DNA from 2 places in the Streptomyces sp. NPDC040545 genome. Region 2 is predicted to be linked to the other one. Evidence: riboswitches for the same ligand, from Rfam matches in the RefSeq annotation. Region 2 holds a riboswitch; the other holds the start of a gene.

Region 1 (15,055 bases), on a different contig from region 2:
TTCAGGGACGCCTGGATGGCCGTGGCCATGTCGACCTCGCCGGCGCGGTCGTTGCGCGCGGTGATGGTGGTCTCGAAGCCGTTCGGCTGACCGCAGGCGGTCAGCGCGGCCTTGGCCTTGGCCTCGTCACCCTTGTCGTCCGGGGTCTTGTAGGTGTTGAAGTCCACGTGACCGGGGATGTCGGTCGGCAGGACGGTGCTGGCGATGGCGCCGCGGATGGGGCCGCCGAAGGCGGTCTGCACCGACACCTTGTCGATCGCGTACTGGACCGCCTTGCGGCACTCGACGTTGTCGAAGGGCGCCACCTTGGTGTTCATCGCCATGTAGACCAGGCGACCACCCTCGGCGTTGTCGGTGTTGGGGTCCTTCGAGGTCAGCAGCTCGGTCTGGGTCTGCTGGGCCACACCGTTACCGACGATGTCGATGTGGGTGTTGCCGGCCTTCAGGTTGGAGTCGATCGTCTCCTGGTTGACCTTCAGCTTGACGACGATCTTCTCCGGGAGCTGCTTGCGCAGCGGGTCCGTGGAGGCGTCCCAGTTGGGGTTGCGGACCAGGACGGCCTGCTTGTCGTGCTCGTAGCTCTCGAACATGTACGAGCCCGAGGAGACGATGTTCTTCACATAGTCCGCGCCGTTGTCCTTGGCCTTCGGCACGGGGGCCGACTGCGGGTTCGCCAGCAGGTAGTCGAACTCGGCGAAGGGCTGCTTCAGCTTGAAGATGATCGTCTGGTCGTCGGGGGTCTCGATGGACTGCAGTCCGGTGTCGGACTTGTCCTTGTACGGGCCCTCGTACGGGGTCTCGTTGTTCTTGAGGTACTGCGCGAGGTAGTTCGGGCCGTTGGAGTGCACGTCACGCGCGAAGTTGCTGCGCTCGACCGCGTACTTGACGTCCTTGGAGGTGACCGCCGAGCCGTCGCTGTACTTGACGCCCTTGCGCAGCTTGTACGTCCAGGTCGCGCCGCCGTCGCTCGGCACGCCGAGGCTCTCGGCGAGGTCCGGGACCACCTTGTTGCCCTCGGCGCCCGGGGCGGGCGCGAAGGTCGTCAGCGGACGGGCGTACAGGCGGCTGAAGTTGAAGACGAAGCCGTAGTACGTGTTGCCGGGGTCGAAGGAGTCGGGGGTGTCGGACGCCTCGTAGACGACCGTCCCGCCCTTCTTGTCCGAGGCGTTGACCACGGCCTTGACGGCGGCGTTGGCGCCCGCCGACTTGTCGTCGCCGCCGGTCTTGTCACCACCATTGCAGGCGGAGGCGGTGAGGGCGACGGTGATGGCGGCGGCAAGCACCGCGGCTGTTCTCGACCTGCTTCTCATGGCGGAGTGATGCCCCCTGATTCGGAGTGATGGTGGGTACTGGCGGAGCCTCGGCCGGGTGCCCGAGGAACGGGAGGGTCAGCGCGAGCTCTTGGGGTCCAGGGCGTCGCGCAAGCCGTCGCCGAGGAGGTTGAAGGCGAGCACGGTGACGAAGATCGCCATGCCCGGGACGACCATGAACATCGGGTCGACCTTGTAGTAGGCCACCGCGGAGCTGAGCATTCCGCCCCATGAGGCCTGCGGCGGCTGGATACCCACGCCGAGGAAGCTCAGGGAGGCCTCGAAGAGGATGTTGGTCGGGATGAGCAGCGTGGAGTAGACGAGGATCGGCGCCATCAGGTTCGGGAGCAGCTCGCGGAAGACGATGAAGGGGCCGCGGGCGCCGAGGCTGCGGGCCGCGTCGACGAACTCCCGCTCACGCAGCGAGAGGGTCTGGCCGCGCACGATGCGTCCGATGTAGGGCCAGCTGAAGAAGCCGATCACGAAGATCAGCACGCTGATGTGCAGCGGCAGTCCTTCGAGGCCGAAGGCCCCGCCCTGGAGGGCGGCCGAGATGGAGATCGCGAAGAGCAGCAGCGGGAAGGCGAGGAAGGTGTCCATCATGCGGCTGATCACCGTGTCGGCCCAGCCTCCGTAGTACCCGGCGACGACGCCCAGGACGGAGCCGATGAACACCGAGAGCACGGTCGATCCGAAGGCGACCAGCAGGGAGACCCAGGAGCCTTCCAGGATGCGGGTGGCGATGTCGCGGCCGAACTTCGGCTCCACGCCCAGCGGGTGCTCCCAGCTGATGCCGCCGAAGGAGCCCACGGGGGTGGCCAGGGAAGGATCGATGAGGTCCTGGTGCAGGGCGTCCGGGTCCAGCCCGAAGATCCACTGGATCGGCTGCGAGAGCATGGCCAGGACCACCAGCAGCAGCACGACGATGCCGCCGGCCATCGCCACCTTGTCGCGCTTGAGTCTGGTCCACGCGATACGGCCGAGCGACCGTCCCTCGATCGCCTTGCGCGGAACCTCGGAGGTGGCCACGGCCGCGGGCTCGGCCGCGCTGGTGTCCTGCAGTGGTGCCGTCATCGTGGTGGGACCCCTCTCGGCCGACATCGGTCGGCCCATGCCCGCCGCTGTGGCGGCTTGGTTCAATCGGCGTCGCTGGTGGTGCGATTGGCACGAAATGTGCCGGAAGTGCACGTGAAGAGCTGGTGTTCGCGAGATGGACCGGCCTTCGGTGGGGTGGAGTCTTCAACGCCCTCTCGAGCGCCCGCCAGACCCCCCGGGGATGTGATGCGCAACCGTGATCTACGCCTACACCTTCCGTTATCCGAACCCCGGGATCTGGTGAGCGGTGAAACACCGCCCGTTCTGCACGGAACGGACATCCGGCCCAACTGCCCTTTCGAGCATGGATCTTGGGCGGATTCACCGGATATGCCGAAGGCCGCACCGATGGGATCGGTGCGGCCTTCGAGAAGGATGTCTCGATATTCGGATACGGGTCAGTACGCCGGCGCCTGGCCTTCACGGTCGTAGAAGGGCCGGGTCTGCGCGCGCAGCCACATGGCGACGGGGTCGTGCTCGTCCCCGAGTGCGACCGTGCACACCGGGACGCCCTCGGGGACCACCCCGACCGACTGCCGCATCATCTCCCGTACGGATTCCAGCGCGGGCGCGGAGGCGTCGTACAGGTCGAGCCCGACCGCGAGGTACGGGGAGCCGAGCGCGGGCTGCACCCACGCGCGGCGCAGCGACCGCACGGCCGGGGTGCGGTGCGCGTGCTGGGTCAGCAGGCCGTAGAACTGCGGGAGCTCGATCGCGGGCTCCGAGAGGCGCAGCGGGCCGGCCGGCATCCGGTCCAGGCCGGTGGCGATCCGGCGCAGGTCCGCCCAGGGCACGCCGAGGCCACCGCCCTGGGCGTGCGGGTTGAGCCACAGGCCCCAGCGGTCCGGGTACAGCGCGCGGGCGATGTCCCGCCCGGTGACGACCTCGTAGCCCCGGTTCCAGCCGCTGGCGGCCAGCTCCTGGGGGGAGGTGACGCAGGGCGCGTAGCCGAGGCTCTCGACCTCCATGCCGCCGTACTGGGCGTCCGGGGAGCCCGGCTGCCCCTGCCAGAGCAGCATCCACAGCCGGCCCTCGGAGAGAGCGTGCAGGAGTGACTCGTAACTCTCGTAGCGCCCGGGAGTCACCTGGCGCATCATGTGCTCGACCTGCCCGGCCGCGGCCGTGCCTGACGCACTCACCCGGAACCCCTCTTCGTCCGCCCGTCGCTCCACGCGTGTCCTCCGAACCGGCAGTCGCGCGTGCGGCCAGGAGATGTAACCAGCTTAAGCGGCCCTACGGCAGGTAGAAGGGGCGTACGCGCTCACGAATCCAGTCCGTGACCGGGTCCTGGACGGCGTCCAGCAGGATCAACTGCACCGGCCACGGCGGCGGGACACGGGTCAGGGCCCTTCCGAGGGCCTCCATCGGCGCGGCCTGCATCTCGGGTTCCCATCCCACCAGGCGGACACCGACGAACAGCTGGGGCGCCCCGCCCTCGACGCTGGCGAGGCAGCGGTGCGCGGCGGCGACCACCCCGGTGGCCCGGAACTCCTCGGTGGCGGCGGCGAGGAAATCCACCGGATCGTCCTGCCAGTCGGGCTCGAAGAGCCGGACCCGGCCGCCGGTGGCCGGGCCGTCGAGCGGGGTCCGGCCGCTGCGGCAGAGCTCCGCGACGGCGGGCGGCGGGAGCGGTACGCCGACGGCCCCCTCGGGGTTGAGGGCGATGCCGAGCTGCGGGGGCAGGCCGCGGGCGAACTCGACGGCCGGAGCCACCGCGAAGTCCATGCCGGGGCCGACGCAGGCGAAGAACTGGGCCTCGGAGCTGTAGACGGGGACGTACGCCGCCCCGCCGATGTCCATGGTGGGCAGGTCGAGGCCGGCCGTCGTCGGGGCGCCCCCGCCCGGCAGGGGGACCCAGACCTGGCTGCGCCCGAGGACCTCCAGGATCCGCCCCCCGGCGTCCGGCTGCCCGAGTGCCGCTCCGAGCACCTGCTCCAGCTCATTCCCCGGCCAGCCGCTGCCCTGCATCTGCCCCTGCCTCTGTCTTGTTTCCCGCGCGTGTCGCCCCGCAGGGTACCGGCCCCGCGCGCGGCCGCTCCGCCGGGGTTCGGCCGGCGCCGAAAAGACCGGGGCTCCGCCCCGAACCCCGCGCCCCGAACGCCGGCGGGGCTTGATCCGGTCAGGCGGTGAAGGCTATACGGGTAACCGTCGCGGCCGAGGCCCGGTCCAGCAGGGTCGCCGAGGCGCAGCCCGCGGGCGGCCGGCCCGCTTCGGCGTCGCGGAGCAGCCGGGTCACCGCGCCGCGGTGGCGGGCGAAGGCGTAGGCGGAGACCCGGCGGCCGCGCGCGGCCTGACCGGAGAGGGCCTCCTCGGGGCTGCTGTCCAGCAGGAGCAGGTGCAGCGCCCGGCCCCGGCGGCGCGCGGCGGCCGCGAGCAGGCCGCGTACCCAGGCCTGCGTACCGCAGTCGTGGACGACGACGGAGGCCCCGGAGCGCAGGATCCGCCACAGCCCCCAGTAGTGCGCGGCGCGCACCAGCGGCCGGTACACCGCGTACGGCAGTGCCGCAGGCATGCGGCGCTCCCAGCGCTCACGGGTGTCCTGGGAGTCCACGGCCCCGCCCTCGGCGGCCGCCCGCTTGATCAGCGTGCTCTTGCCGCCGCCGGGCAGGCCGGACACCACGACGATGTCCCCGTCCGCGAAGCCGAGCCGGCGGGGGGCGCGCCCGGCCGGTCCGCGCAGGTCGCGTACGAGGCCGAGGCCGGTGTCGGCCGCCCGGCCGCGCCCGCGCGCGCCGCGCTGCGCGGGTACCGCCTCCACGGTTCCCGTCGTCGTCACCACTCCGAATCTCCGCACAGTGTTCGCCTCCCCCGAATCGGGTCACCAGGACCCTTGCCCACTGAGTGTAAAGAGACGGTAATCCGGCGGCCCCGGTTCCGGTCCGGCCCTTCGGAGGGCCGTACGAACTTTCGGACCCCGCCGCCCGATCTCGGGCATGGCGTGCAATGATGTGCGCCATCTGGACCAACTGCATACCGGCCGCTTGAATCCGCGCGGGAGAGTCCCGGCACGCCGCAAGGCCGTGCGCGGGCGCCGAAGGAGCAAGAACCTCCCTTGAATCTCTCAGGCCCCGTACCGCGTGGATGAGGCAGATCTGAAAAGCGAGCTGCTGCGCAGCTCCACCCAAGGTGCAAGTCGATGAGAAGAACCGGCGATCTGCTGATCGGCGGAACTCTCGGCGAACCTCTCAGGTTCCGATGACAGATGGGGAGGAACGTCCTCGTCATGTCATGTCGATGCCCTGGGACCCGGGAGCCACACCCATGAGCACTGCCCCCCGCCTGACCGCCCTCGATGCGCTGCACCGCTCGCTCGGTGCGACCATGACCGATTTCGCGGGCTGGGACATGCCGCTGCGGTACGCCAGCGAGCGCGACGAGCACAACGCCGTACGCACCAAGGCCGGTCTCTTCGACCTGTCCCACATGGGCGAGATCACGCTGACCGGCCCCGAGGCCGTCAAGGCCCTGGACTACGCGCTGGTCGGCAACATTTCCACTGTCGGCGTCGGCCGCGCCCGCTACACGCACATCTGCCAGGAGGACGGCGGGATCGTCGACGACCTGATCGTCTACCGCCTCGGCGAGACCGAGTACATGGTCGTCGCCAACGCCTCCAACGCCCAGGTCGTCCTGGACGCCCTCACCGAGCGCGCCGCCGGCTTCGCCGCCGTGGTCCGCGACGACCGCGACGCGTACGCGCTGCTCGCCGTGCAGGGCCCGGAGTCCCCCGGCATCCTGGCGTCCCTGACCGACGCCGACCTGGACGGCCTGAAGTACTACGCCGGCCTGCCGGGCACCGTCGCCGGCGTGCCCGCGCTGATCGCGCGCACCGGCTACACGGGCGAGGACGGCTTCGAGCTGTTCGTCGCCCCCGAGCACGCCGTGGAGCTGTGGCAGGCGCTGACCAAGGCCGGCGAGGGCGTCGGCCTGGTCCCGGCCGGCCTGTCCTGCCGCGACACCCTGCGCCTGGAAGCGGGCATGCCGCTGTACGGGCACGAGCTGACCACCTCCCTCACCCCGTTCGACGCGGGCCTGGGCCGGGTCGTGAAGTTCGAGAAGGAGGGCGACTTCGTCGGCCGCGCCGCGCTGGAGGGCGCCGCCGAGCGCGCCGCCACGAACCCGCCGCGCAAGCTGGTCGGTCTGATCGCCGAGGGCCGCCGCGTCCCGCGCGCCGGGTTCCCGGTCGTCGCCGACGGTCAGGTCATCGGCGAGGTCACCTCCGGCGCCCCGTCCCCGACGCTGGGCAAGCCGATCGCGATGGCGTACGTGGACGCGGCACACGCCGCGCCCGGCACGTCCGGCGTCGGCGTCGACATTCGCGGTACGCATGAGCCGTACGAGGTTGTGGCGCTGCCGTTCTACAAGCGGCAGAAGTAGCCCCACGCACCACGTCCGCCGTCCGGGAACCCGCACGGCGCCGTCTCAGTACCCAAGACCGCAGTTCGTATCCACTCCCCCGCATCCAGGAGAATCAGGTCATGAGCAACCCCCAGCAGCTGCGTTACAGCAAGGAGCACGAGTGGCTGTCGACCGCCGAGGACGGCGTCGCGACGGTCGGCATCACGGAGTTCGCGGCCAACGCGCTCGGTGACGTCGTCTACGCCCAGCTCCCCGAGGTCGGCGACACGGTGACCGCGGGCGAGACCTGTGGCGAGCTGGAGTCGACCAAGTCGGTCAGCGACCTGTACTCCCCCGTCACCGGCGAGGTCGTCGAGTCCAACCAGGACGTCGTGGACGACCCGGCGCTCGTCAACACCGCCCCGTTCGAGGGTGGCTGGCTGTTCAAGGTGCGCATCGCGGAGGAGCCGGCCGACCTGCTCTCCGCCGAGGAGTACGCCGCGCTCACCCACTCCGACAACTGACACCCCAGGGGATCCTGATGTCTGTTCTCAACACCCCTCTGCACGAGCTCGACCCGGACGTCGCCGCCGCCGTCGACGCCGAGCTCGCGCGCCAGCAGTCCACCCTGGAAATGATCGCGTCGGAGAACTTCGCTCCGGTCGCCGTCATGGAGGCCCAGGGCTCGGTCCTGACCAACAAGTACGCCGAGGGCTACCCCGGCCGCCGTTACTACGGTGGCTGCGAGCACGTCGACGTCGTCGAGCAGATCGCGATCGACCGCATCAAGGCGCTGTTCGGCGCCGAGGCCGCGAACGTCCAGCCGCACTCCGGTGCGCAGGCCAACGCCGCCGCGATGTTCGCGCTGCTGAAGCCGGGCGACACGATCATGGGTCTCAACCTGGCCCACGGTGGTCACCTGACCCACGGCATGAAGATCAACTTCTCCGGCAAGCTCTACAACGTGGTCCCGTACCACGTCGACGAGACCGGCGAGGTGGACATGGCCGAGGTCGAGCGCCTCGCCAAGGAGTCCAAGCCGCAGCTGATCGTCGCCGGCTGGTCCGCCTACCCGCGCCAGCTGGACTTCGCCGCCTTCCGCCGCATCGCGGACGAGGTCGGCGCGTACCTGATGGTCGACATGGCACACTTCGCCGGCCTGGTCGCCGCCGGTCTGCACCCGAACCCGGTGCCGCACGCCCACGTCGTCACCACCACCACGCACAAGACCCTCGGCGGTCCGCGCGGCGGTGTCATCCTGTCGACGCAGGAGCTGGCCAAGAAGATCAACTCCGCGGTCTTCCCGGGTCAGCAGGGCGGCCCGCTGGAGCACGTGATCGCGGCCAAGGCGGTCTCCTTCAAGGTCGCGGCCTCGCCCGAGTTCAAGGAGCGCCAGGAGCGCACCCTGGAGGGTGCGAAGATCCTCGCCGCCCGCCTGGTCCAGGACGACGTCAAGGCCGTGGGCGTGGACGTCCTCACCGGTGGCACCGACGTGCACCTGGTCCTGGTCGACCTGCGCAACTCCGAGCTGGACGGTCAGCAGGCCGAGGACCGCCTCCACGAGGTCGGCATCACGGTCAACCGCAACGCCATCCCGAACGACCCGCGGCCGCCGATGGTCACCTCGGGTCTGCGGATCGGTACGCCGGCCCTGGCCACCCGCGGTTTCGACGCCGAGGCCTTCACCGAGGTCGCCGAGATCATCGCGCAGGCGCTGAAGCCCGCGTACGACAGCGAGGCCCTGAAGGCTCGCGTCTCCGCGCTGGCCGCGAAGTTCCCGCTGTACCCGACGCTCTAACCGGCGTCCGGCCGACGGCCACGGAGGGCCCGGCCTTGTTCCCGCACAGGCCGGGCCCTCCTCATGACCGGGGCCCGACACCCCCTCCCCCCGTCGCGGCGGGCGCCCGCCCCCGCCCCCGCCCCTGCGACTCACGGCGGCCACGGCGCCCCGCGGCCCGCACCGGCCCACGGCCCCGGACACCCGGCCGACCTGTCCGCGTAATCCTTCCCACCTCGTCCGGCAGCCGGGACGTTCACTTCGCCGCGTTAAGCTCGTCTACCGGACAAAATCCGAATAATCCACTTCTCCTCTCCTGCCCCCTCCCACCCCACGAGCAGACAAGGGAGTCCGCCACCGTGGCCATCTCCGTCTTCGATCTCTTCTCCATCGGTATCGGTCCCTCCTCCTCCCACACGGTCGGTCCGATGCGGGCCGCGCGCATGTTCGTGACGCGGCTGAAGAAGGACGGCGTGCTGGCCCAGACCACCTCCGTCCGGGCCGAGCTCTTCGGATCCCTCGGCGCGACCGGCCACGGTCACGGCACCCCCAAGGCGGTGCTGCTCGGTCTGGAGGGCCACTCCCCCCGCACGGTGAACGTCGAGACCGCCGACGACGAGGTCGAGCGCATCCGCAAGAGCGGCCGGCTGCGGCTGCTGGGCGCGGAGATAGGCGATGTCCACGAGATCGCCTTCGACGAGCCGAACCAGCTGATCCTGCACCGCCGGCGCTCCCTGCCGTACCACGCGAACGGCATGACGCTCTTCGCGTACGACAGCGCCGGCACCCCGCTGCTGGAGAAGACCTACTACTCGGTCGGCGGCGGCTTCGTCGTGGACGAGGACGCGGTCGGCGAGGACCGGATCAAGCTCGACGACACGGTGCTGAAGTATCCCTTCCGCTCCGGCGACGAGATGCTGCGCCTGGCGAACGAGACCGGCCTGTCGATCTCCTCGCTGATGCTGGAGAACGAGAAGGCCTGGCGCACGGAGGAGGAGATCCGCGAGGGCCTCCTGGAGATCTGGCGCGTCATGCAGTCCTGCGTCTCGCGCGGCATGTCCCGTGAGGGCATCCTCCCGGGCGGTCTGCGGGTCAAGCGCCGGGCCGCCGCCACGGCGCGCCAGCTGCGCACCGAGGGCGACCCGATGCTGCACCGCAGCGAGTGGGCGACGATCTACGCGATGGCGGTCAACGAGGAGAACGCGGCCGGCGGCCGGGTCGTGACCGCGCCGACCAACGGCGCCGCGGGCGTCCTGCCCGCCGTGCTCCACTACTACATGAACTTCGTGCCGGGCGCGGACGAGGACGGCGTGGTCCGCTTCCTCCTCGCCGCCGGCGCGATCGGCATGCTGTTCAAGGAGAACGCCTCGATCTCCGGCGCCGAGGTCGGCTGCCAGGGCGAGGTGGGCTCCGCCTGCTCGATGGCGGCCGGTGCCCTCGCCGAGGTCCTCGGCGGCACCCCGGAGCAGGTCGAGAACGCGGCCGAGATCGGCATGGAGCACAACCTCGGTCTGACCTGCGACCCGGTCGGCGGCCTGGTGCAGATCCCCTGCATCGAGCGCAACGGCATGGCGGCGGTCAAGGCCGTCACCGCGGCGCGGATGGCGATGCGCGGCGACGGCAGCCACAAGGTGTCCCTCGACAAGGTCATCAAGACCATGAAGGAGACCGGCGCCGACATGAAGGTCAAGTACAAGGAGACCGCCCGCGGCGGCCTCGCGGTCAACGTCATCGAGTGCTGACGCGCACCGCGTGACGCGAGAGGGGCCCGGCGCGTGCGCCGGGCCCCTCTTTTCCGTCCACGGATCCCGGGAACGGACGCGGGCGGAAGCGGAACCGCGCGGTCCCCGAGGGCGTCCTCGGTAGTGCCACCGGTCCCCGTCTCTCGAGAATCGAGGGGACGTCATGATCCACGCCCGTCTCCGGCAGTTCGTGGCCCTGGCAACCGGCGCCCTGCTCGCCGCCTGCCTCTCCTTCGCCGCACCTGCCTCGGCCTCCACCACACTCGCCACCGCAACCCAGGCCCCGACCCCGCTGGTCGTCAACGCCCGCTGGGCCGGGCACCCCACGTACGACCGCATCGTCATCGACCTCCAGGGCTACGCCCCCGCGGTCACCGTCACCCCCGTCCCGCACCTGGTCTACGACGGCTCCGGCAAGCCCGTGCCGCTGCCCGGAAAGTACTTCCTGGAGATCCGGCTCCACCCCGCCGCCGCGCACAACGACGCGGGGCAGAGCGTCTACCAGGGGCCCAAGCTGCAGAAGATCGACCTCAGCAAGCTCAAGGGCATCGCCCTGACCGGCGACTACGAGGGGTACGTGACCTTCGGCGCCGCCTTCGACACCCTGCCCTACTACCGCGCCTACACCCTGCACGCGCCGGAGCGGTTCGTCGTGGACATCGCGCACTGAACCCACTCCTGACCGACGGGCCCGGGGCGTCGCACACGCCCCGGGCCCCGCCGCCGTCACCTGCGCCAGAACAGGTGGTGCGTCACCCCGCTCGCACTGGGCACGACGTCGAGGTGGAACCGGTCGAGCAGCTCTTCGGGGGACTCCCAGAGTCTGACCCCCGCTCCGATCTCCACCGGGGCGACCGCCACGTGCAGGGTGTCGACGAGATCGGCGTCGAGGAACTCACGGATGGTGGTGGCCCCGCCGCCGAGCCGGACGTCCTTGCCCTGCGCGGCTTCCCGCGCCCCGTCGAGGACCGTGGCCGGGTCGGCGTCGACGAAGTGGAAGGTGGTGTCGGAGAGCGTGAACGAGGGACGCGGGTGGTGGGTCATGACGAACACGGGGGTGTGGAACGGGGGCTCCTCACCCCACCAGCCGCGCCACTCGTGGTCGGCCCAGGGCCCGCGCTGGGGACCGAACTTGTTGCGGCCCATGATCTCGGCGCCGATGTTGTGCGTGAAGTCCCGGGTGAAGTAGTCGTCGAGACCCCGGCTCCCACCGGGGTCGGTGCGGTTGGGCCAGCTCGCGGTGGCTCCGGCCCAGAAGAACAGCTCGCCGGGGTCGGCGTGGCCGAACGGCCGCTCGAGGCTCTGGTGCTCACCGGCACCGAATCCGTCGCGCGAAACGGTGAAGTTCTGGACTCTCAGCAGTTGCTCCACGGGCTTCCTCCGGTCGTGTCGTCCACCATGGGACCGCCCCGGGACGCAGAACTCATCGGTGTTCGGGGTTGGGGGAGTCCGAGCGGCAGCCCGCGTCCCACTGCGCGCGCTGGTTGCCGTGCGGCGGGATGCCGCCCGAGCGCTTGAGCAGGGCGGCCAGGTGCATGAGGTTCCAGGACATGAAGGCGGTGTTGCGGTTGGTGAAGTCGTTCTGGGGGCCGCCCGAGCCGGGGTCCAGGTAGGAGGGTCCGGGCCCGGCCTCGCCGATCCAGCCCGCGTCGGCCTGCGGCGGAATCACGTAGCCGAGGTGCTGGAGGCTGTAGAGGATGTTCATGGCGCAGTGCTTGACGCCGTCCTCGTTGCCGGTGATCAGTGCGCCGCCGACCCGCCCGTAGTAGGCGTACTGGCCCCGCTCGTTCAGCAGCGAGGAGCAGGCGTAGAGCCGCTCGATGACCTGCTTCATCACGGAGCTGTTGTCGCCGAGCCAGATGGGGCCGCACAGGACGAGGATGTCGGCGTCCATGATCTGGCTGTAGAGGACCGGCCACTGGTCGCTCTCCCAGCCGTGTTCGGTCATGTCGGGCCACACCCCGGTCGCGATGTCGTGGTCGACGGCGCGGATGAGGGAGGTCCGGGTGCCGGCCGATTCCATGACCCTGCGGCTCCGGTCGATCAAGCCCTCGGTGTTGCTGGTCTCGGGTGAGCGTTTGAGCGTGCAGTTCACGTAGAGGGCGGTCAGGTCCGAGTAGTCGTATTCGGCAGCCACACCCCCAGCCTCGCCACGGCGGGTCGGCGCCGCCAGCGGGCCGCGCCCGTCCGGGGGCGCCCCGCGGAGGCGGCGTCGGAGCCGGCGCCGCCGCAAACCTAGGATGGCGCCATGTCGCTGCCGCACGCCATCCTCACCGCCCTGCTGGAGAAGCCTTCGTCCGGGCTGGAGCTGACCCGGCGGTTCGACAAGTCGATCGGGTACTTCTGGTCGGCGACGCACCAGCAGATCTACCGCGAGCTGGGGCGGCTGGAGGAGTCCGGGCTGATCCGGGAGCTGCCGACCGAGGTGCCGGTGCGCGGGCAGAAGAAGGAGTACGAGGTGCTGCCCGCGGGCGGCGCGGAGCTGGCCCGGTGGGTCGGCGAGAGCCAGGACCCCAAGCCGATGCGCGACCCGCTGCTGCTGCGGATCCGCGCGGCGGGTGTCGTGGGGCCGCAGGGGCTCGGTCCCGAGCTGCGGCGCCATCTGGAGCTGCACCGGCGCCAGCTCGCGCAGTACGAGGCCATCGAGGAGAAGGACTTCCCGCCGGGGCGGGACGCCGTGGAGGACCGGCTGCGGCGGCTCGTGCTGCACGGCGGGATCGCCCTGGAGACGTTCTGGCTGCACTGGCTGGAGGAGGCCCTGGGCGAGGTCGAGGACATGTCCGGACCGCAGGCCTGACGCCGCCTGGCCCGTTGGCCGGCGCCCGGCGCGGACGCACGCTGCCGCCCCGCTCCGGCGGTCCGGGGCGGGGCGGCAGCGGAGGGACTACTTGTTCAGGGAGGCCCAGAACTCGTCGAAGCTCAGCAGGCCGTCGCCGTTCGCGTCCTTGGAAGCGATCACGGCGTCCGCGACGGGGCCGGTGACGAACGGGTCGCCCATGGCCGCCATGGCCGCCTTGAACTCGTCGGCCGTGACGAAGCCGTCACCGTTCACGTCGAACTTGCCGAACGTCGTCCGTGCGCTCTCGATGTCCGCCACTGGGTCCACTCCTTCTTGATGCCTTGTTGACCGGCTCAGGGTAGCGGCCGTCCCGGCCCGCGCCCGCCCCGGGTCCCGTTCGAGCGGCAGAAACGATTTCAATTACCGCCCCGTAATACGGAATCGACAATTCCGACCGAACAGATCAAGATTCCACTTGTCACACTCCGGGGCCACGGCATAACGTACTGGCATTGCCGCCACACCAGGAGCGCAGGGCTCCCAGGGACAAGTGGCAACAAGGGCGATCGATCAGATGATGATCACAGCTGATGCATCATTCGAAGTTCTGCCCTTCACCCGCACCTGCCGACATATCTGGGAAGACGGCGATCACGTGCTCATCGGCGTCAGTCCCGGAAACAGCTATTTCAGCGCCGACCGCGTCGCCGGCCTGGCCCGATGGGCCACGGCCCGGTTCGCACAGGTCGACTTCGTCTACGCGGACCTCCACGTGGACCGCATGTTCGCCGCCTTCGGCCACACCCGGAAGCACGCGGAGAAGCGCGCGGCAAAAGAGATCAAGGCGGTCCGGCGGCGGATCCTCAAGGGCGTGGCGGAGTCAGGGCCCCCACAGGCCGAGATCCGCGTTCGGGCACTTTCCGAATTCCGGTCGAACCCCGTCTACCAACTACTGCACCGGCGCGTCCTCCATTTTCTGGAGACCGACGACGAATTCCGCAAGGGCTGCGAGGAAATGGCCCTGCATTTCGTCGGCTCCAAGTTGCCGGAAGGTGAATCGATCACGGCCGAGCAGTTGCGCGTCTGTTTCGATTACATGGCGGCCGAGCTGCCGTTCTTCGTGGACACCCCGAGCATTCTCGACGTGCCGTCCTCGGTGGCGGCCTACCACGTCAGGATGCCGCTGACCGATGTCCTGTTCGCACGCGGCGGGGGCCTGCGCGCGACCCGCAACCAGGCGTACGCCGTCGTACGGCCCGAGGCCCCCGCGCCCGGGAGCACCGCGGACCACGCACCGACCGGAAGGACCGCCGATGAGCGTCGAGCAGCTTGAGGGCCCGGGGAGCGCGGAGCGGCCGCTCCTGGACTTCCCGCTCTCCCGGCGCGGTGACGTGCTCCCGCAGGAGTGCGCCTGGCTGCACGAGAAGCGCCGGTCGCCCGGGTCCGCACCCTCACCGGGGACCCGGCCTGGCTGGTGAGCAGCTACGCCCTGGCCAAGCAGGTCCTGGAGGACGAGCGCTTCAGCCTCAAGGACACGGCGAACGCCGGGTCCCGCGGCAGTACGCGCTGACGATCCCGCCCGAGGTCGTCAACAACATGGGCAACATCAACAGTGCCGGACTGCGCAACGCCGTGATGAAGGCGCTGAACCCCCGCCAGAAGGGGCTGCGGGACCTGCTGCGCGCCCGGGCCGGCGAGCTCGTCGACGCGCTCGTGGCGGAGGGCGGCCCGGCCGACCTCCGGGCGGGCTTCGCCGACCCGTTCTCGGCGGCGCTGCACTGCCAGGTGCTGGGGGTGCCGTTCGAGGACCGGCGCCGGCTGATGTCGGGCCTGGACGTCGCGTTCATGACCGCGCGCGAGCCGTTCGCCGACTCCGCCCTCAACTGGTACAAGGATGTGGGCTACTTCGCCGGCCGGCTGAACGACCAGCTCGCGCTGGCCCCCGAGGAGCGTACGGGGCTCCTCGGCAGGTTCGCCGGGCTGAAGGGGGCGGACCCGCAGTCGTCGCACCTGA
Region 2 (15,055 bases):
CCCGATCGCAGTACGCCCGTGCCGTGCGCCCGGCGATCGGGTACACCTGCCGGGTGCAGGCCGGCCGTGCACCGGGCGGATCACCGGCATGGACGTGCCACGCCTTCAACTGCGCTCAGGACGTGGCCGTGGTCAAGACGATCGAATACCGGGTCCGCCTCGGGGGAGGCCCGGACCGTGGTCCGTCGCCCTGGCTGGACAGGGACGATGCCGCCAGGGCCTGTGCCGCGCGGGGACTGACCGATCACGAGGACCTGTGGCTCGACCTGATCGGGGCCGGTCGGCCGGTTCCCGGCCCCCGCGACCGGGCCAGTCACCCCGGATTGGCCTTTGTCGACGATCAAGAAATCGCCCTACCGTCGGGGCATGCGCATCCGAATCGTCGACGCCTTCACCGACCGCCCCTTCCACGGGAACCCCGCCGCAGTCCTGCTCCTCGACAGCGCGTTCCCGCCGGACGCCTGGCTCCAGCAGGTCGCGTGCGAGATGAACCTCTCCGAGACCGCCTTCGCCCACCCCCTGCCGCCCGGCGGGGACGCCGACTGGGCGCTGCGCTGGTTCACCCCGGCAGCCGAGGTCGACATGTGCGGCCACGCCACGCTGGCGACCGCGCACGTACTGGCCACCGGCGGGCTCGCCACGGGACGGATCCGCTTCTCCGCGCGCTGCGGCATCCTCACCGCCGAGACCGCCGAGGACGGCACGATCACCATGGACTTCCCGACGTCCTCGCTCACCCCGGTGCCGGCGCCGCCCGCCGTGGGCCACGCGCTCGGCGGCCCCCCGATCCTCTCCGTGCACGACACTGCCGACCACATCGGTGACCTCGTCGTCGAGCTCGCCGACGAGAAGACCGTCCGCGAGCTGGAGCCGGACCACGCGGCCCTGCGCGCCTTCGCCCGGCGGGGGGTGATCGTCACCGCGCCCGCCGAGGATCCCTCCCTCGGGTACGACTTCGTCTCGCGCGGCTTCTTCCCCGCCTTCGGGATCGACGAGGACCCGGTCACCGGAAGCGCCCACACCGCGCTCGCCCCGTTCTGGGCGCAGCGGCTGGGCCGTACCGAGCTGACCGGCCTCCAGGGCGGTGCGCGGCGCGGTCTCGTACGGGTGACCCTGGCGGGCGACCGCACCCTGCTGACCGGCCGGGCCGTCACCGTCGTCGACGGCGAGCTCCTCGCGTCCCCGTCCGGGGCCGGACAGGCGGGGTGACCACGGGGCACGGACGCGGGCACCGGGCCGGGCCGGGCCGGCCGGGCAGCAGGGCCGGCTCAGCCCGGGGACCCGCCCCCGTCGCCGTTGCGCCCGGCGTCCACCTTCGACCGCGCCTTCGCATCCGCCTTCGCGCGTGCGGCACTGCGCCGCTTCTCCTCCTGCTCCGCCCAGGCGGCCGAGTCGATCCGCTTGCGGTAGACCTGCCCCGGCTCCGCCGCGCCCAGGTGCACCGTCCATCCCCACAGGCCGGCCGACACGAGGAACAGGACGCCCGCCACCCCCAGGTAGGAGGCGATCTCCTCGGACTCGGAGAGGCCCTCCTCGTGCATGAAGCCGGGTACGCCGGTGATCAGCGCGTTCACCCACCACGCGAGCGCCAGGTTGAACAGGACGAGGGAGACCCAGTAGCCGACCCGCACGCTCTTCGCCGGGCCGCTCAGTTCCCCCAGCAGCAGGATGCGCCGCAGCGAGACCGGCCCCGTCCGGTGGCGGCCGCCCGTGTTCTCCTTGGCCCGGCGCACCGAGGCGTAGCACTCGTCCAGCCAGCGCCCCGGGTCCGGGTCCGGCGGCGGGGAGTCGGTGGGCGCCAGCTGCTTGGCCTGGATCCAGCCCGAGAGGAACTGGATCTCCAGCTGGGCCTTCTCCAGCCGCCTGCGGTAGCGGTGGTCGGTGCTGCGTGCCTCGCGGCGGTCCCGGATGAGGAGGCTGATGCCGCCCACCAGGCCGGTGACCACGGGCACGAGGAAGGGCGCGAACGGTACCAGTGTGTCCACAACAGCCACCGGGCGCGCCTCCTCACTCGCCCCAGGGTCGCACCGCTGCGGCGTCCGCCCCCGCCCGGAAGGTCCGATCGGGTGGGGCCCCGGGTCACGGCGTCGGCAGCCAGCCCACCTTGCCCGCGAGCAGGGCGTACCCGCCGAAGGCCACGATGTCGAGGAGCGCGTGCGCGACGACGAGCGGTCCCACCCGGCCCCAGCGCCGGTAGGCGAGGACGAAGACGACGCCCATCACCACGTTGCCGATGAAGCCGCCGATGCCCTGGTAGAGGTGGTACGAGCCGCGCAGCACCGAACTGGCCAGCAGCGCGGCCATCGGCGACCAGCCCAGCTGGCCGAGCCGGCGCAGCAGGTAGGCCAGCACGATGACCTCCTCCACCACGGCGTTCTGCAGCGCGGAGAGGATCAGTACGGGGAACTTCCACCAGACGTCGGGGAGCGCCTCCGGCACCACCGTGAGGTTGAAGCCGGTGGCCCGGGCGCCCAGGTAGAAGGCCAGCCCGGCGCTGCCGATGCCGGCCGCGACGAGGGCGCCCCGGCCCAGGTCCCACCAGGGCCGGGTGCGGTCGAAGCCCAGCACCCGGAGCCCGGGGGCGCCTTCGCGGGTCAGCAGGTGCGCCACCAGCAGTACGGGTACCAGGGCGCTCGCGATGCCGAACAGCTGCCAGGCGAGGTCCAGCCAGGGCCGGCCCGGGGCGTAGGAGCCGTTGAGCGTGGCCGCCTGGTCCTTGAGACCGCCGGGCTTGGTGAGCGAGCCGATGAAGCTGATCAGCGCCGAGACCCCGCTCGCGCCCAGCGACAGCGCGAGGACGAGCAGCGTCTCGGTGCGCAGCAGGCTCCGCCGCCCGTCCTCGTCCCGTTCCACGAACACCGGCTCCGGCTCCGTCCGCACGCCCGACTCCGTCCTGCCATCCCGTTGCGACCACCCCATACTGCCTCCTCACCGGACCGGGAGGATCACTGCGGGGCTCGCACCGGGATCACCGGACGGCGGCGGACGGCGGACAGCGGATAAACGGACGGCGGACAAACGGACGGACGGCGGCGCGGGGCCCGCGGCCGGTCAGCGCACGACGGGCGCCGGGACGCTCACCTCCTCCGTCAGTCCGACCGGCCAGGTGTGCACCGGGTCGCCCTTGTGCATCAGCTCGGTGTACCGCCGGGTCGTCGCGGCCAGCGCCTCGTCCCGCTCCAGTCCGGCGGCGAGCGCCCGGTGGTAGGTGTCCACCTGCCAGGTCGCCCCGTTCACCCGGCGCCGGCAGCGCTCCTCGATGATGCCGAGGTAGTGGTCCCGGTCCGCGGGCTCGATGCCCCAGGCGTCCAGCCCCGCCGCCGCCATCGGCAGCAGCTCGTCCAGGACCAGCCGTACGGCGGGCACGCTCGCGAGCCCCCCGGCCCGGCCCCGGCGCGGCCACCGCAGCCGCGCGTCGATCCCGTACCGGCAGGCCGCGTCGAAGTTCGCCTCCGCCTCGGCGAAGGGCAGCCGGGTCCACACCGGGCGCGGTTCGTCCGCGAGGGTGCGTACGAGTCCGTAGTAGAAGGCGGCGTTGGCGACGACGTCGGCGACCGTCGGTCCGGCCGGCAGCACCCGGTTCTCCACCCGCAGGTGCGGCACCCCGTCGGCGACCCCGTACACGGGCCGGTTCCACCGGTAGACGGTGCCGTTGTGCAGGACCAGCTCCTGCAGTCCCGGTACCCCGCCCTCGGCGAGCACCCGCAGCGGCTCCTCCTCGTCGCAGATCGGCAACAGGGCGGGGAAGTAGCGGACGTTCTCGGCGAAGAGCTCGTACGCCGAGTCCACCCACCGCTCCCCGAACCAGGTGCGCGGCCGCACGCCCTGGGCCTGGAGCTCGGGCGGCCGGGTGTCGGTGGCCTGCGTGAACAGCGGCGGCCGCGACTCCCGCCACAGCTCACGCCCGAACAGGAAGGGCGAGTTGGCGCCGACGGCTATCTGCACCGCGGCCACGGCCTGCGCCGCGTTCCACACCGCCGAGAAGCGGGCCGGGGTCACCTGCAGATGCAGCTGTACGGAGGTGCAGGCGGCCTCCGGCACGATCGACCCGGAGGTCCAGATCAGCCGTTCGACGCCGTCGATGTCGAGCGTGAAGTCCTCCCCGCGCATCATCAGGATCTGCTCGTTGAGCAGCGAGTAGCGGTCCACCGCCGAAAGGTTCGCGGTGACCAGGTCCGCGCGGGAGATCGTCGGCAGAATACCGATCATCACCACGCCGGCGTCGATCTCCGCGGCCTGCCGGTGGGCATAGCCCAGCCCTGCGCTGAGTTCCTCGGCGAGCTGGTCGAAAACCCGGCCGCCGAGCCGGTGCGGAAGGACGTTCACCTCCAGATTGAACATTCCGAGCTCGGTCTGGAAATCGGGGCTCGCAATCCGCTCCAGCACCTGTGCATTCAGCATTCTCGGCAACCCGTCGGCACCCGCGAGATTCAGCTCGATCTCCAGTCCCATCATGTTCTTCGGGCGATCGAACCTCTTCTCCTCCAGGAGCCGCTCCAGTCCCTCCAGACACTCGTGAAGCTTCCTTCGATACCGCTGCCGATCGGACAGGTCGAATCCGCCTGCCACGACCTTCTCCCCCATCGAAGCGTCCCTCCTCGAGTGGGCCTGGCCCGGAACAACCCAGGCTCGCGTTACGGTCGATGATGCCCCGGCAGCGTGATCCATAACGCGCGGGGGGCGTGCGTGACGAGGAGCGCGCGCCGGTTTGGCCGAAGGGCGCTTCGGCACATTCACGTGGCAAGTCGCGGTATGCAAATTCCGCTTAGACTTTGCCTCGTTCGGATAACCGACGCTTTCCAGCCGAGCCCCCGTCCGGTAACCTCCGAGGTCAGCGCGACATGTTCGCGTGCATGCGGCATGAATGCCATGTCAGCGGGTCCGGTAAGCGCCTTGCCGGCAATAGGCGGGACAGCTAGCCGAAACACTGCGTGAACACATGTCGTATAAACTCCGCAAACGAGGCAGAGAGTTGGCGCGCGGCCATTGCCCCTCGGCCCCCCTCTGGCCCCAGAATGCGAGTCCGCACCTGCCCCCGTTCCACCGGTCTCCCAAGTGAGAGGCGACCCACCATGCCGCTGCATGTCCCTCCGGCTCCCGCGCCCGCCCTGCGCAGCGTCCTCGCGGCACTCGGTTCCCCCACCGCCGTCCACGAGGCGCACACCCCGGCCCTGCGCGCGAACCAGGGGCCGCTCACCCCCGAACTCCCGCTTCCGGTCCACGTCCTCGACCGGCTGGGCATGTCCAACCTCGCGGCCGGCGGCAGGCCGCCGCGCAGCCGGCTCACGGGCTGGCGGTTCCTGATCCGCAGCGGGGACCGCTACATCGCGGCGGCCGACACCCGGCTGACCGCCGACGGCTGGGTCTTCTCCCATTTCTTCGAGGGCCCCTATGTCGCGGCCACCGAACGCGCCCTGCGCCAGGCGGAATCCCTCACCACCGGCTACCAGCCCCGGCTGCTGTCGGTCCCGGAGCTCTACATGCTGACCCTGTGGCTGCACGGGGCGGTGGGCGCGGACGCCGCCGCCGGGCTGCCGGCCGGCGAGGACCTGCTGGTGCCCCTGGCCCCGGCCCCGCCCGGCATCGCCGCGTACCGGCCGCATCCGGTCTCCGAGCTGCTGCCCGTACTGACCCGCCGGCTGACCCCGGCGCCGACGGCGGCGCCCCCCTCCCTGGCCGCGCCCGCCGCCTGACCCGAATCACCCACTCGGCCTAGTCCACCCGGGCCAGTCGCGAACCATCCGAAATGACAGGGGAGTTGACCTGAACCGCCCGCACGAGTGATGCGTCATCAATCTGTGAGGACAGCTGCCGGGAAATACCTGCGAAGCGGCTGTCATGGGGGAAGACTGATGACACGCTCCCCGCGGGTGCGGGGATGACCCAGGGGGACGGCCATGAATCACGCATCGAGCCGTAGCACACAGACCACACCGCAGCGAAAGAACGCATCCATGTGCCAGCACCAGCCAGCCTGCCCGTCAGCCGAATCCGCCGACCGGGAGGCCGCACGCCCGGTGGCCAACCACCCGGAGCAGGGCTGGAGCCTGCTGTGCAATGGTGTCCTGCTCTTCGAGGACACCGGTGAACTGCTGCCGGACGGCCAGATCATCGCCCCGCACCGCCCGCTCGCGGCGGCCTAGGCGATCGAGCTGTCCGGCCGGCCGTGACGAACGGCGAAGGGGCCGGTCCGGGAGAGTCTCCCGGACCGGCCCCTTGTTCATGTCGTACGACCGTCATACGGCGCCCGTACGACGCGGAACACCTCAGGCGTCGTACTCGTCCAGCGGCGGGCAGGAGCACACCAGGTTCCGGTCACCGAACGCACCGTCGATGCGGCGCACCGGCGGCCAGTACTTCTCGGCGGCAGAGACCCCGCCCGGGAAGACGGCCTCGTCGCGGGTGTACGGGTGGTTCCACTCGCCGCCCAGCGCCGCCGCGGTGTGCGGGGAGTTCGCCAGCGGGTTGTCGTCCACCGGCCACTCGCCGCCCGCGACCCGCTCGATCTCGCCGCGGATGGCGATCATCGCGTCGCAGAAGCGGTCGATCTCGGCGAGGTCCTCGGACTCCGTCGGCTCGATCATCAGCGTGCCTGCGACCGGGAAGGACATGGTCGGCGCGTGGAAGCCGTAGTCGATCAGGCGCTTGGCGATGTCGTCCACGCTCACGCCCGTGGCCTTCGACAGCGGCCGCAGGTCGATGATGCACTCGTGCGCGACCAGGTTGCCCGGGCCGGTGTAGAGCACCGGGTAGTGCGGCTCCAGGCGCTTGGCGATGTAGTTGGCGCCGAGCACCGCCACCTGGGTGGCGCGCTTGAGGCCCTCGCCGCCCATCAGGCGCACGTACGACCACGAGATCGGCAGGATGCCCGCCGAACCCCACGGAGCGGCCGAGATCGGGCCGACGCCCGTCTCCGGGCCCGCGGTCGGCTGGAGCGGGTGGTTCGGCAGGTACGGGGCCAGGTGGGCCCGGACACCGACCGGGCCGACGCCCGGACCGCCGCCGCCGTGCGGGATGCAGAAGGTCTTGTGCAGGTTCAGGTGCGAGACGTCGCCGCCGAAGTGACCCGGCTTGGCCAGGCCCACCAGGGCGTTCAGGTTGGCTCCGTCGACGTAGACCTGGCCGCCGGCCTCGTGCACCTGGGCGCAGATGTCGGCGACGTGCTCCTCGAACACACCGTGCGTGGAGGGGTACGTGATCATCAGCACGGCGAGCTCGTCGCGGTGCTGCTCGATCTTGGCGCGCAGGTCGGCCGCGTCCACCTCGCCGTCGTCGGCGGTCTTGACGACGACGACCTTCATGCCGGCCATCACGGCGCTGGCGGCATTGGTGCCGTGCGCGGAGGACGGGATCAGGCAGACGGTGCGCTGCTCGTCGCCGTTGGCCCGGTGGTAGGCGCGGACGGCCAGCAGGCCGGCGAGCTCACCCTGGGAGCCGGCGTTCGGCTGGATGGAGACCTTGTCGTAGCCGGTCACCTCGCAGAGACGTTCCTCCAGCTCGTTGATGAGCGTGAGGTAGCCCTCGGCCTGCTCCACCGGCGCGAAGGGGTGCAGCTGACCGAATTCGGGCCAGGTCACCGGCTCCATCTCGGTGGTCGCGTTGAGCTTCATGGTGCAGGAGCCCAGCGGGATCATGCCGCGGTCCAGCGCGTAGTCCTTGTCCGAGAGCTTGCGCAGGTAGCGCAGCATCGCGGTCTCGGAGCGGTGCTGGTGGAAGACCGGGTGCGTCAGGTACGCGTCCGAGCGCAGCAGGCCCTCGGGCAGCGTGTCGGCCGTGGTCGCGTCCAGCGCCTCGATATTCGCGGCGGAGCCGGGGACACCGAAGGCGGCCCAGACGGCCTCGATGTCGGCGCGCAGGGTGGTCTCGTCGCAGGCGACGGAGACGAGGTCGGCGTCGACCTGGAACAGATTGACCCCGCCCTCGCGGGCAGCGGCGACGACCTCGGCGGCACGGCCCGGCACGCGGGCGGTGATCGTGTCGAAGTACGAGCCGTGCACGATCTCGATCCCGCCGGCCGTCAGACCGGCGGCGAGCAGGGTGGCGTAGCGGTGGGTGCGGCTCGCGATCGTCCGCAGGCCGTCCGGGCCGTGGTAGACGGCGTACATGCCGGCCATGACGGCGAGCAGCACCTGCGCGGTACAGATGTTGCTGGTGGCCTTCTCACGGCGGATGTGCTGCTCACGGGTCTGCAGCGCGAGGCGGTACGCCTTGTTGCCGTCCGCGTCCACGGAGACACCGACGAGGCGGCCGGGCAGGGAGCGGGCGTGCTTGTCCTGGACGGCCATGTAACCGGCGTGCGGTCCGCCGAAGCCCATCGGGACGCCGAAGCGCTGGGTGGTGCCGACGGCGATGTCCGCGCCGAGCGCACCCGGGGAGGTGAGCAGGGTCAGCGCGAGCAGGTCCGCGGCGACTGCGACGACGGCGCCGAGCTCGTGCGCCTGGTCGATGACCGGCTTGATGTCCCGGACGGCACCGGAGGCACCCGGGTACTGGACCAGGACACCGTAGATGCCGCGCTCGGCGACCTCGGCCGGGATGCCGGCGGAGAGGTCGGCGACGACGACCTCGATGCCGATCGGCTCGGCGCGGGTTTCGATGACGGCGATGGTCTGCGGCAGCGCGTCGGCGTCCACCAGGAAGACGTTGCCCTTGGACTTGCCCACGCGTCGCGCCAGGGTCATGGCCTCGGCGGCCGCGGTGCCCTCGTCGAGCAGCGAGGCGCCCGAGGTCGGCAGCCCGGTCAGCTCGGCGACGACCGTCTGGAAGTTCAGGAGCGCTTCGAGGCGGCCCTGGGAGATCTCCGGCTGGTAAGGCGTGTACGCCGTGTACCAGGCCGGGTTCTCCATGACGTTGCGGAGGATCACCGGCGGCGTGAAGGTCCCGTAGTAGCCGAGACCGATCATCGGGGTGAGGACCTGGTTGCGGTCGGCGAGCGAGCGCAGCTCGGCCAGCACCTCGGCCTCGGTACGTGCCTCGGGCAGGTCGAGCGCCTCGGCGGTCTTGATCACATCCGGGACCGCGGCAGCGGTCAGTTCGTCCAGGGAGCCGTAGCCCACCTGGGCGAGCATCTTCGCCTGCGCCTCGGCATCCGGGCCGATGTGGCGCTGTTCGAAGGGGATGCCTCGCTCCAGCTGGGAGAGCGGAATGCGGTTGGCGGTCATGTACGGAGGCCTCCTGGTCGTATGACCTGCGAGGGGCACCACGGCGCGGGCACCCGGACGGCCTCCCCCTCTGTCATCTGCACCTGAGAGTTTCACCGGAATCACGGGGGTCTCCCGAGAGATCCGGCTTTCACCGTCGGTGAGGAGGGGGACCGGCACTGCGCGCCCGGTACCCGCCCTGCTTTCCAGAGTGGCCTCGTCCGTGCGGTACGTATGCCTGAGAGATTCCGGGGAGGATTTGCTCCTTCGGCGCCTCCGTCTTGCTCACTCGGAGGACTCTCCCGCACAGGGTCGACAGCCGTTCACCAGCGTACCAGCGAGGATCTGGCCCCTCCCCGAGTGGCCTCCGCTGCGGATATGCACTTCTGTAGTCATTACGGAGCAGTTGCGACCTTTTGGAGGGACCGTGCAGACCGACATCGATCCGCGCAGCCTGATCGGCCGCAAGGCGTTCGACCGCAATGGCACCAAGATCGGCACGATCGACGAGGTCTACCTCGACGACGCCACGGGCGTCCCGGAGTGGGCCGCGGTCCGGACGGGGCTCTTCAGCCGGGACGCCTTCGTCCCGCTGGAGCCGAGCGAGCTGGTGGGCGACACCCTGCGGGTGCCCTTCGAACGCGCCCTCATCAGGGACGCCCCGGACTTCGGTGTCGGGCGCCACCTCTCCCCCGAACAGGAGCTGCAGCTCTACCACCACTACGGCCTGGACACGACCCTGCCGTCGGACATCAACCGCGACTTCGGCCGCCTGGCGGGCGACGAGAGCTAGGCCGCCCCTTTCGGACTTGGGCCGTCCCCCACCAGCGGCAGCGGATCGGACGGCTCCAGCTCGGGATCGTCCACCCGGAAGGTCCGCACCCGGCCGGGCTCCGATCCGGGCTGCTCGAACCGCACGGTCACCCGCCCGACCCCGCTGCCCTGCACCCATCCGGGGCCGTACACGGCATGCCGTACGTCGCTCCCGGCCGCCCAGCGCCGTTCGGGGGCCTGCTCCGGCTCTCCGGGCGGCCCAGCGGCCTCCTGGGCGCCCTCGGCCGCCGCCTCGGCGGCACCGGCCGCCACCGCAACCCCGCCGGCCCCGTCCGTCCGCTCCGCGCCGTCGGTCCCGTCCGTCCTGTCCGTCCTGTCCGAGCCGCCGGTCCCGGCCGCCCCGTCCGGCTCAGCGGCGAGCGACTGCGCGAACAGGTCCTCCTGCGTGTAGTCCGCCAGCCCGCTCACCCCCACTCCCAGCAGCCGCACCCCACCCGTGGTGTCCACGCCCTCCAGCAGCCGCGCCGCCGCCTCACGCACCACCGCCGGGTCGTCCGTGGGCCCCCGCAGGGTCTCGGACCGGGTCAGCGTGGAGAAGTCGTACCGCCTGACCTTGAGCACGATCGTGCGCCCCGAGTGCCCCGAGTCCCGCAGCCGCTGCACGCACCGGTCGGCGAGCCGCTGCACCTCGCCGCGGATCCGTACCCGGTCGTGCAGGTCCACGTCGAAGGTGTCCTCGACGGACACCGACTTCGCGTCCCGCTCCGCGACCACCGGCCGGTCGTCCAGCCCGAGCGCCATCCGGTACAGCCCGGCACCGGCCGAGCGGCCGACCATCCGGACCAGCTCGTCCTCCCCGGCCTCCGCCAGTTCCCCCACCGTGGTGATCCCGGCCCGGCGCAGGTGCTCGCCCGTGGCCGGCCCCACCCCGGGCAGCGTCCGTACCGACATCGGCGCGAGCAGCTCGCGCTCCGTCCCCGGCTCGATCAGCAGCAGGCCGGCCGGCTTGGCCTCCTCGGAGGCCACCTTGGCCAGCATCTTCGACCCGGCCAGCCCCACCGACCCGCTGAGCCCCGTGGCGGCCCGGATGCCGGCCCGCAGCCGCTCCCCCGTCTCCCGCGCGCTGCGCGAGTCGAAGGCCACCCCGCCCGCCTCCAGGTCCACGAAGGCCTCGTCCAGGCTCAGGGGCTCCACCAGGGGCGACAGTTCCCGGAGCATGGCCATCACCACGTCGCTGACCTGGCGGTAGAGGGTGAAGCGGGGGATCAGGTACGCGCCGTTCGGGCAGAGCCGCCGCGCCTGCCCCATCGGCATCGCGGAGTGCACCCCGAACCGCCTGGCCTCGTACGAGGCCGTGGCGACGACCCCGCGCGGCCCGAGGCCGCCGACGATGACGGCCTTGCCCCGCAGGCTCGGCTTCGACGCCTGCTCCACGGAGGCGTAGAAGGCGTCCATGTCCAGGTGCAGGATGGTCGGCGCGGCTCTCACAGCCCGATGCTGCCCTACGCCACTGACAATCCCCCGGTCCGGGTCAGACGGCCCGGTTGCGGCGGGCGGCCAGCTCGTCCGTCGGGTTGTGCCGCACCAGGGTCTCGCCCGTGTCCACGCGCTCCCCGTGCAGCTGCGACAGCGCGCTCTCGACGTCGCGCCACACCACGCCCACGGCGATGCCGAAGACGCCCTGCCCGCCCTGGAGCAGGCTCACGACCTGGTCCGGCGAGGTGCACTCGTACACGGTGGCACCGTCGCTCATCAGCGTCATCCGTTCGAGGTCCGAGAACCCGCGGTCCTGCAGGTGCTGGACCGCCGTGCGGATGTTCTGCAGCGCCACCCCGGTGTCCAGGAAGCGCTTGACGGTCTTGAGGACCACGACGTCGCGGAAGCTGTAGAGCCGCTGCGTCCCCGCCCCATAGGCGGCCCGCACGCTGGGCTCCACCAGCCCGGTCCGGGCCCAGTAGTCGAGCTGCCGGTAGGTGATGCCGGCCGCGGCGCAGGCCGTCGGCCCGCGGTATCCGATCTGCTCGGGCTCCGGGTCCGCGCCCACCGGTCCGACCGGCGTCGACTCCGGCTGACGGCGCGCGGACCCGACCGCACCGCCGCGCAGCGGGTACGGCCCAGCCTCACTCCGTGCGGGGGTGCCCCCGGTCGTACCGTCGCCCGTGATCCTCACGCCGACCCTCCGTCCTTGACCTGCCCACCTTGAAGGTAGGCAGTCACCAGGGGTGCGTCAACGATCGCCACACTCGGCACGCCGAGTGATAATCACCCTGAGAGTGGTTTCCCGTATCCCTTTAGGGGGAAAGGCTAATCGAATGGCCTGAAGATCCCCGAGGGCGACGCGGCCGACACCTCATTGCGGGCCGGTGCCGAAGTCCTCCGGTGAGATCTGGTCGAGGAACTCGCGGAACTTCTCCACCTCGTCCTCCTGCTCGTCCGGAATGGCGATTCCGGCGTCGTCCAGCACGCCGTCACTGCCGTAGATCGGCGTCCCCGTCCGCAGGGCGAGGGCTATGGCGTCGGAAGGACGCGCACTCACCTCGACCCCGCTGGCGAAGACGAGCTCCGCGTAGAAGACGCCCTCCCGCAGATCCGTGATCCGGACCTCGGTGAGCTCCTCGCCGATCGCCTCCAGCACGTCCTTGAACAGGTCGTGCGTCAGCGGTCGGGCAGGGGCCATCCCCTGCTGCGCGAAGGCAATGGCGGTCGCCTCCCCTGGACCGATCCAGATGGGGAGGTACCGGTCGCCTCCCACTTCACGCAGGAGCACGATCGGTTGGTTGGAGGGCATTTCCACCCGGACACCCACAACGTCGAGCTCGTTCACACAGCAACCCTAGGACCTGCTCGGCAGGTTTGGGTAGTCGGGCCCCCCACCTCAGGGCAGCCGGACCCCGAGAGCGGTCTGTACGAGCGCCTCGTGGAGCCGTACGGAAAGCCCCGCGAGCTCCTTGAGGGTGGCCTCCGCATGAGCCCTGGTCTGCGGGTTGCGGTGTCGGCGCAGCGGTGCCACGACCTGCTCCACCAGCCCCGCCTCGCGGTCCGCGGCGGCCTTCATCGCACGCAGGTGCCGCGGCTCCAGCCCGAAACGGCCCAGGTCGGCCACCAGCCGGGCCACCGTGACCGCCTCGGCGTCGAATCCGCCGTCCGTGCCCTCGGCCAGCAGCCCGTACGACTCCCACTCGACCAGCTGTACCTCGTCCACCCCGGCGGCCGCGAGGAGCTCGGCCCGGCCCACCCGGGCCACGGTGGCCCGTTCCCGTCCCACTTCGCCGTAGACGGCCGCCGGTCCGGCGGGGTCGGCGGAGTCCCCGTGCGCGGTGGGCGCCGGGATGCGGATCTGCTCCCCGCGGGCGAGCGCGTCGAGCTGCTCGCGAATGACCTTCAGCGGCAGGTAGTGGTCACGCTGCAGACGCAGGATCCGAGCGAGCCGCTCCACGTCCTCGGTGCTGAACTTGCGGTATCCCGAAGGTGTGCGCCGGGGCTCGACGAGCCCCTCCGCCTCCAGAAAACGGATCTTCGAGATGGTGACTTCGGGGAACTCGTCACGCAGCGTGGCGAGCACCGTGCCGATGCTCACCAGCCGCCCGGCCGGGCCGGCGGTGCCGGCGGTGCCACTTCGCGGGGCACCGCCGGTCGGGGTACGCAGCATGGAACCTTCCCTAAAAGGGTCAGATGCCCCGCAGGCTCGCGTAGAAGACCAGCCGGTACTTGCCGATCTGCACCTCGTCGCCGTTCTGCAGGGCGACGGAGTCGATCGGTTCACGGTTCACGTACGTGCCGTTGAGGCTGCCGACATCGGCGACGGTGAAGCCACCCTCCTGGCTCCTGCGGAACTCGACATGGCGCCGGGAGACGGTGACGTCGTCCAGGAAGATGTCGCTCTGCGGGTGGCGGCCGGCCGTGGTCAGCTCACCGTCCAGCAGGAAACGGCTCCCGGAGTTGGGACCGCGCCGCACGATGAGCAGAGCGGAACCGGGGGGCAGCGCTTCCACCGCGGCCTGCGCCTCGGGGGACAGCGAGGAGGACGACACGTGCGGTTGTCCCGACACCTCGGCCTCGTAGGCCTCGAGGCCCGAGATCGAGATCGTGGACGTGGTCTCCGAGGCACGCTCCGGCGTCAGACCCGCCCGCAGCGGCGCACCGCAGTTCGAGCAGAACCGACTGGCCGCATCGCTGCGGTGTCCGCACCTGCTGCAAATCTGCTCGGCCGACATGGACGGCTCCTCGCGCCGCGGATGCCCCGCGGATGCATTGGTGGCATACGGGTCGGGGGCAAACCCTCCACCCGCACTTGAGGTTGATGGTTCACCGAAACCTATGCGTCCGGTACCAGCAGGGTCAACAGCCGACGCGCCGGGGGCACCGGAAACCTCACCCGCTCCGGCGACCTCGTCGCGGAAGAGCGGCCGGTCGCCCTGCCCTTCCACATCGCCGTGCCCGGCGCGGTGCCGTGCCGCGCCGCCTTCCTCACGGTTCTTCTTGCCGAACAACTTCTCAAACAACTTCACGGGCGATTCCCCTTGACCTAAACAGACCCGCCCGTGGGGCAGGACGAACTCCGAATGCAGACACCTGCCGACCCGGACATTCTCACAACGTCCGTAACCACCAGACAGTTTCCACCACGCACCGCGACTTCGGTGCGCCGACCCCCCGCAGGCATCAGCCCGCGTGGGACGCTCCACTCATCACTCCGATTCATCACGATGACGACCGAGCGTAGTCAGGCTGCTTCGCAGCCCGCAAGGCATCCACAACGATCTTCGCCGACCGTGTGACGGCGACGGTGGCCTGCTCCTTCTCCAGCGTCTGGACGACACCGCCCGGAATGTTCAGCGCGGGCTCCAGATCCTGGGGCTTGCCGATCACCTTGAACTCATAGGGTTGTGTGATCTTCTTACCGTCGATGGCGACCCCGCCGTTCTCGTCCGAGAAGTACGAGCCCGCCACGATGCGCACACCGTTGATCTGAATCGCCTCGGCCCCGGCCGCCCGCAGCTCCTGAAGCGTGTCCAGCAGCTGGTCGGACTGCACCTGACCCGTGGGATCCGTGATCTTCAGCGTGATGCCGGGCCCCTGGGCTGCCACCGTACCGGCCAGGATGCCGAGTTGGCGTTCCTTCTCGACGGTCTGCCTGCGGG

The links. Region 2 has a riboswitch for glycine ahead of gcvP (aminomethyl-transferring glycine dehydrogenase). Riboswitches for the same ligand answer to the same signal wherever they lie in the genome.
Region 1: it holds a riboswitch for glycine, as region 2 does, so the genes downstream of both, gcvT (glycine cleavage system aminomethyltransferase GcvT) here and gcvP (aminomethyl-transferring glycine dehydrogenase) in region 2, are expected to answer to the same signal.

Annotation. Positions count from the first base shown of each region.
Region 1 covers NZ_JBVIWA010000001.1:940,275-955,329, reverse strand. The annotation lists gene ACZ573_RS04560 (ABC transporter substrate-binding protein) at 1-1,310, opposite strand, end outside; gene ACZ573_RS04555 (ABC transporter permease) at 1,389-2,384, opposite strand; gene ACZ573_RS04550 (enhanced serine sensitivity protein SseB C-terminal domain-containing protein) at 2,804-3,544, opposite strand; gene ACZ573_RS04545 (enhanced serine sensitivity protein SseB) at 3,639-4,373, opposite strand; gene ACZ573_RS04540 (AAA family ATPase) at 4,525-5,181, opposite strand; glycine riboswitch at 5,388-5,491, shown strand; gene gcvT (glycine cleavage system aminomethyltransferase GcvT) at 5,667-6,782, shown strand; gene gcvH (glycine cleavage system protein GcvH) at 6,884-7,267, shown strand; gene glyA (serine hydroxymethyltransferase) at 7,285-8,541, shown strand; gene ACZ573_RS04520 (L-serine ammonia-lyase) at 8,880-10,262, shown strand; gene ACZ573_RS04515 (AMIN-like domain-containing (lipo)protein) at 10,426-10,932, shown strand; gene ACZ573_RS04510 (dihydrofolate reductase family protein) at 10,989-11,633, opposite strand; gene ACZ573_RS04505 (flavodoxin family protein) at 11,686-12,399, opposite strand; gene ACZ573_RS04500 (PadR family transcriptional regulator) at 12,511-13,059, shown strand; gene ACZ573_RS04495 (EF-hand domain-containing protein) at 13,147-13,359, opposite strand; gene ACZ573_RS04490 (tRNA-dependent cyclodipeptide synthase) at 13,616-14,374, shown strand; gene ACZ573_RS04485 (hypothetical protein) at 14,355-14,519, shown strand; gene ACZ573_RS04480 (cytochrome P450) at 14,638-15,055, shown strand, end outside.
Region 2 covers NZ_JBVIWA010000021.1:5,244-20,298, reverse strand. The annotation lists gene ACZ573_RS30995 (PhzF family phenazine biosynthesis protein) at 367-1,209, shown strand; gene ACZ573_RS30990 (hypothetical protein) at 1,269-1,994, opposite strand; gene ACZ573_RS30985 (CPBP family intramembrane glutamic endopeptidase) at 2,080-2,919, opposite strand; gene ACZ573_RS30980 (glutamate-cysteine ligase family protein) at 3,052-4,584, opposite strand; gene ACZ573_RS30975 (hypothetical protein) at 5,073-5,693, shown strand; gene ACZ573_RS30970 (DUF5999 family protein) at 5,955-6,143, shown strand; gene gcvP (aminomethyl-transferring glycine dehydrogenase) at 6,267-9,161, opposite strand; glycine riboswitch at 9,357-9,455, opposite strand; gene ACZ573_RS30960 (PRC-barrel domain-containing protein) at 9,568-9,933, shown strand; gene ACZ573_RS30955 (DNA polymerase IV) at 9,930-11,402, opposite strand; gene ACZ573_RS30950 (MerR family transcriptional regulator) at 11,446-12,084, opposite strand; gene ACZ573_RS30945 (bifunctional nuclease family protein) at 12,265-12,738, opposite strand; gene ftsR (transcriptional regulator FtsR) at 12,790-13,563, opposite strand; gene ACZ573_RS30935 (FHA domain-containing protein) at 13,583-14,530, opposite strand; gene ACZ573_RS30930 (DUF881 domain-containing protein) at 14,616-15,055, opposite strand, start outside.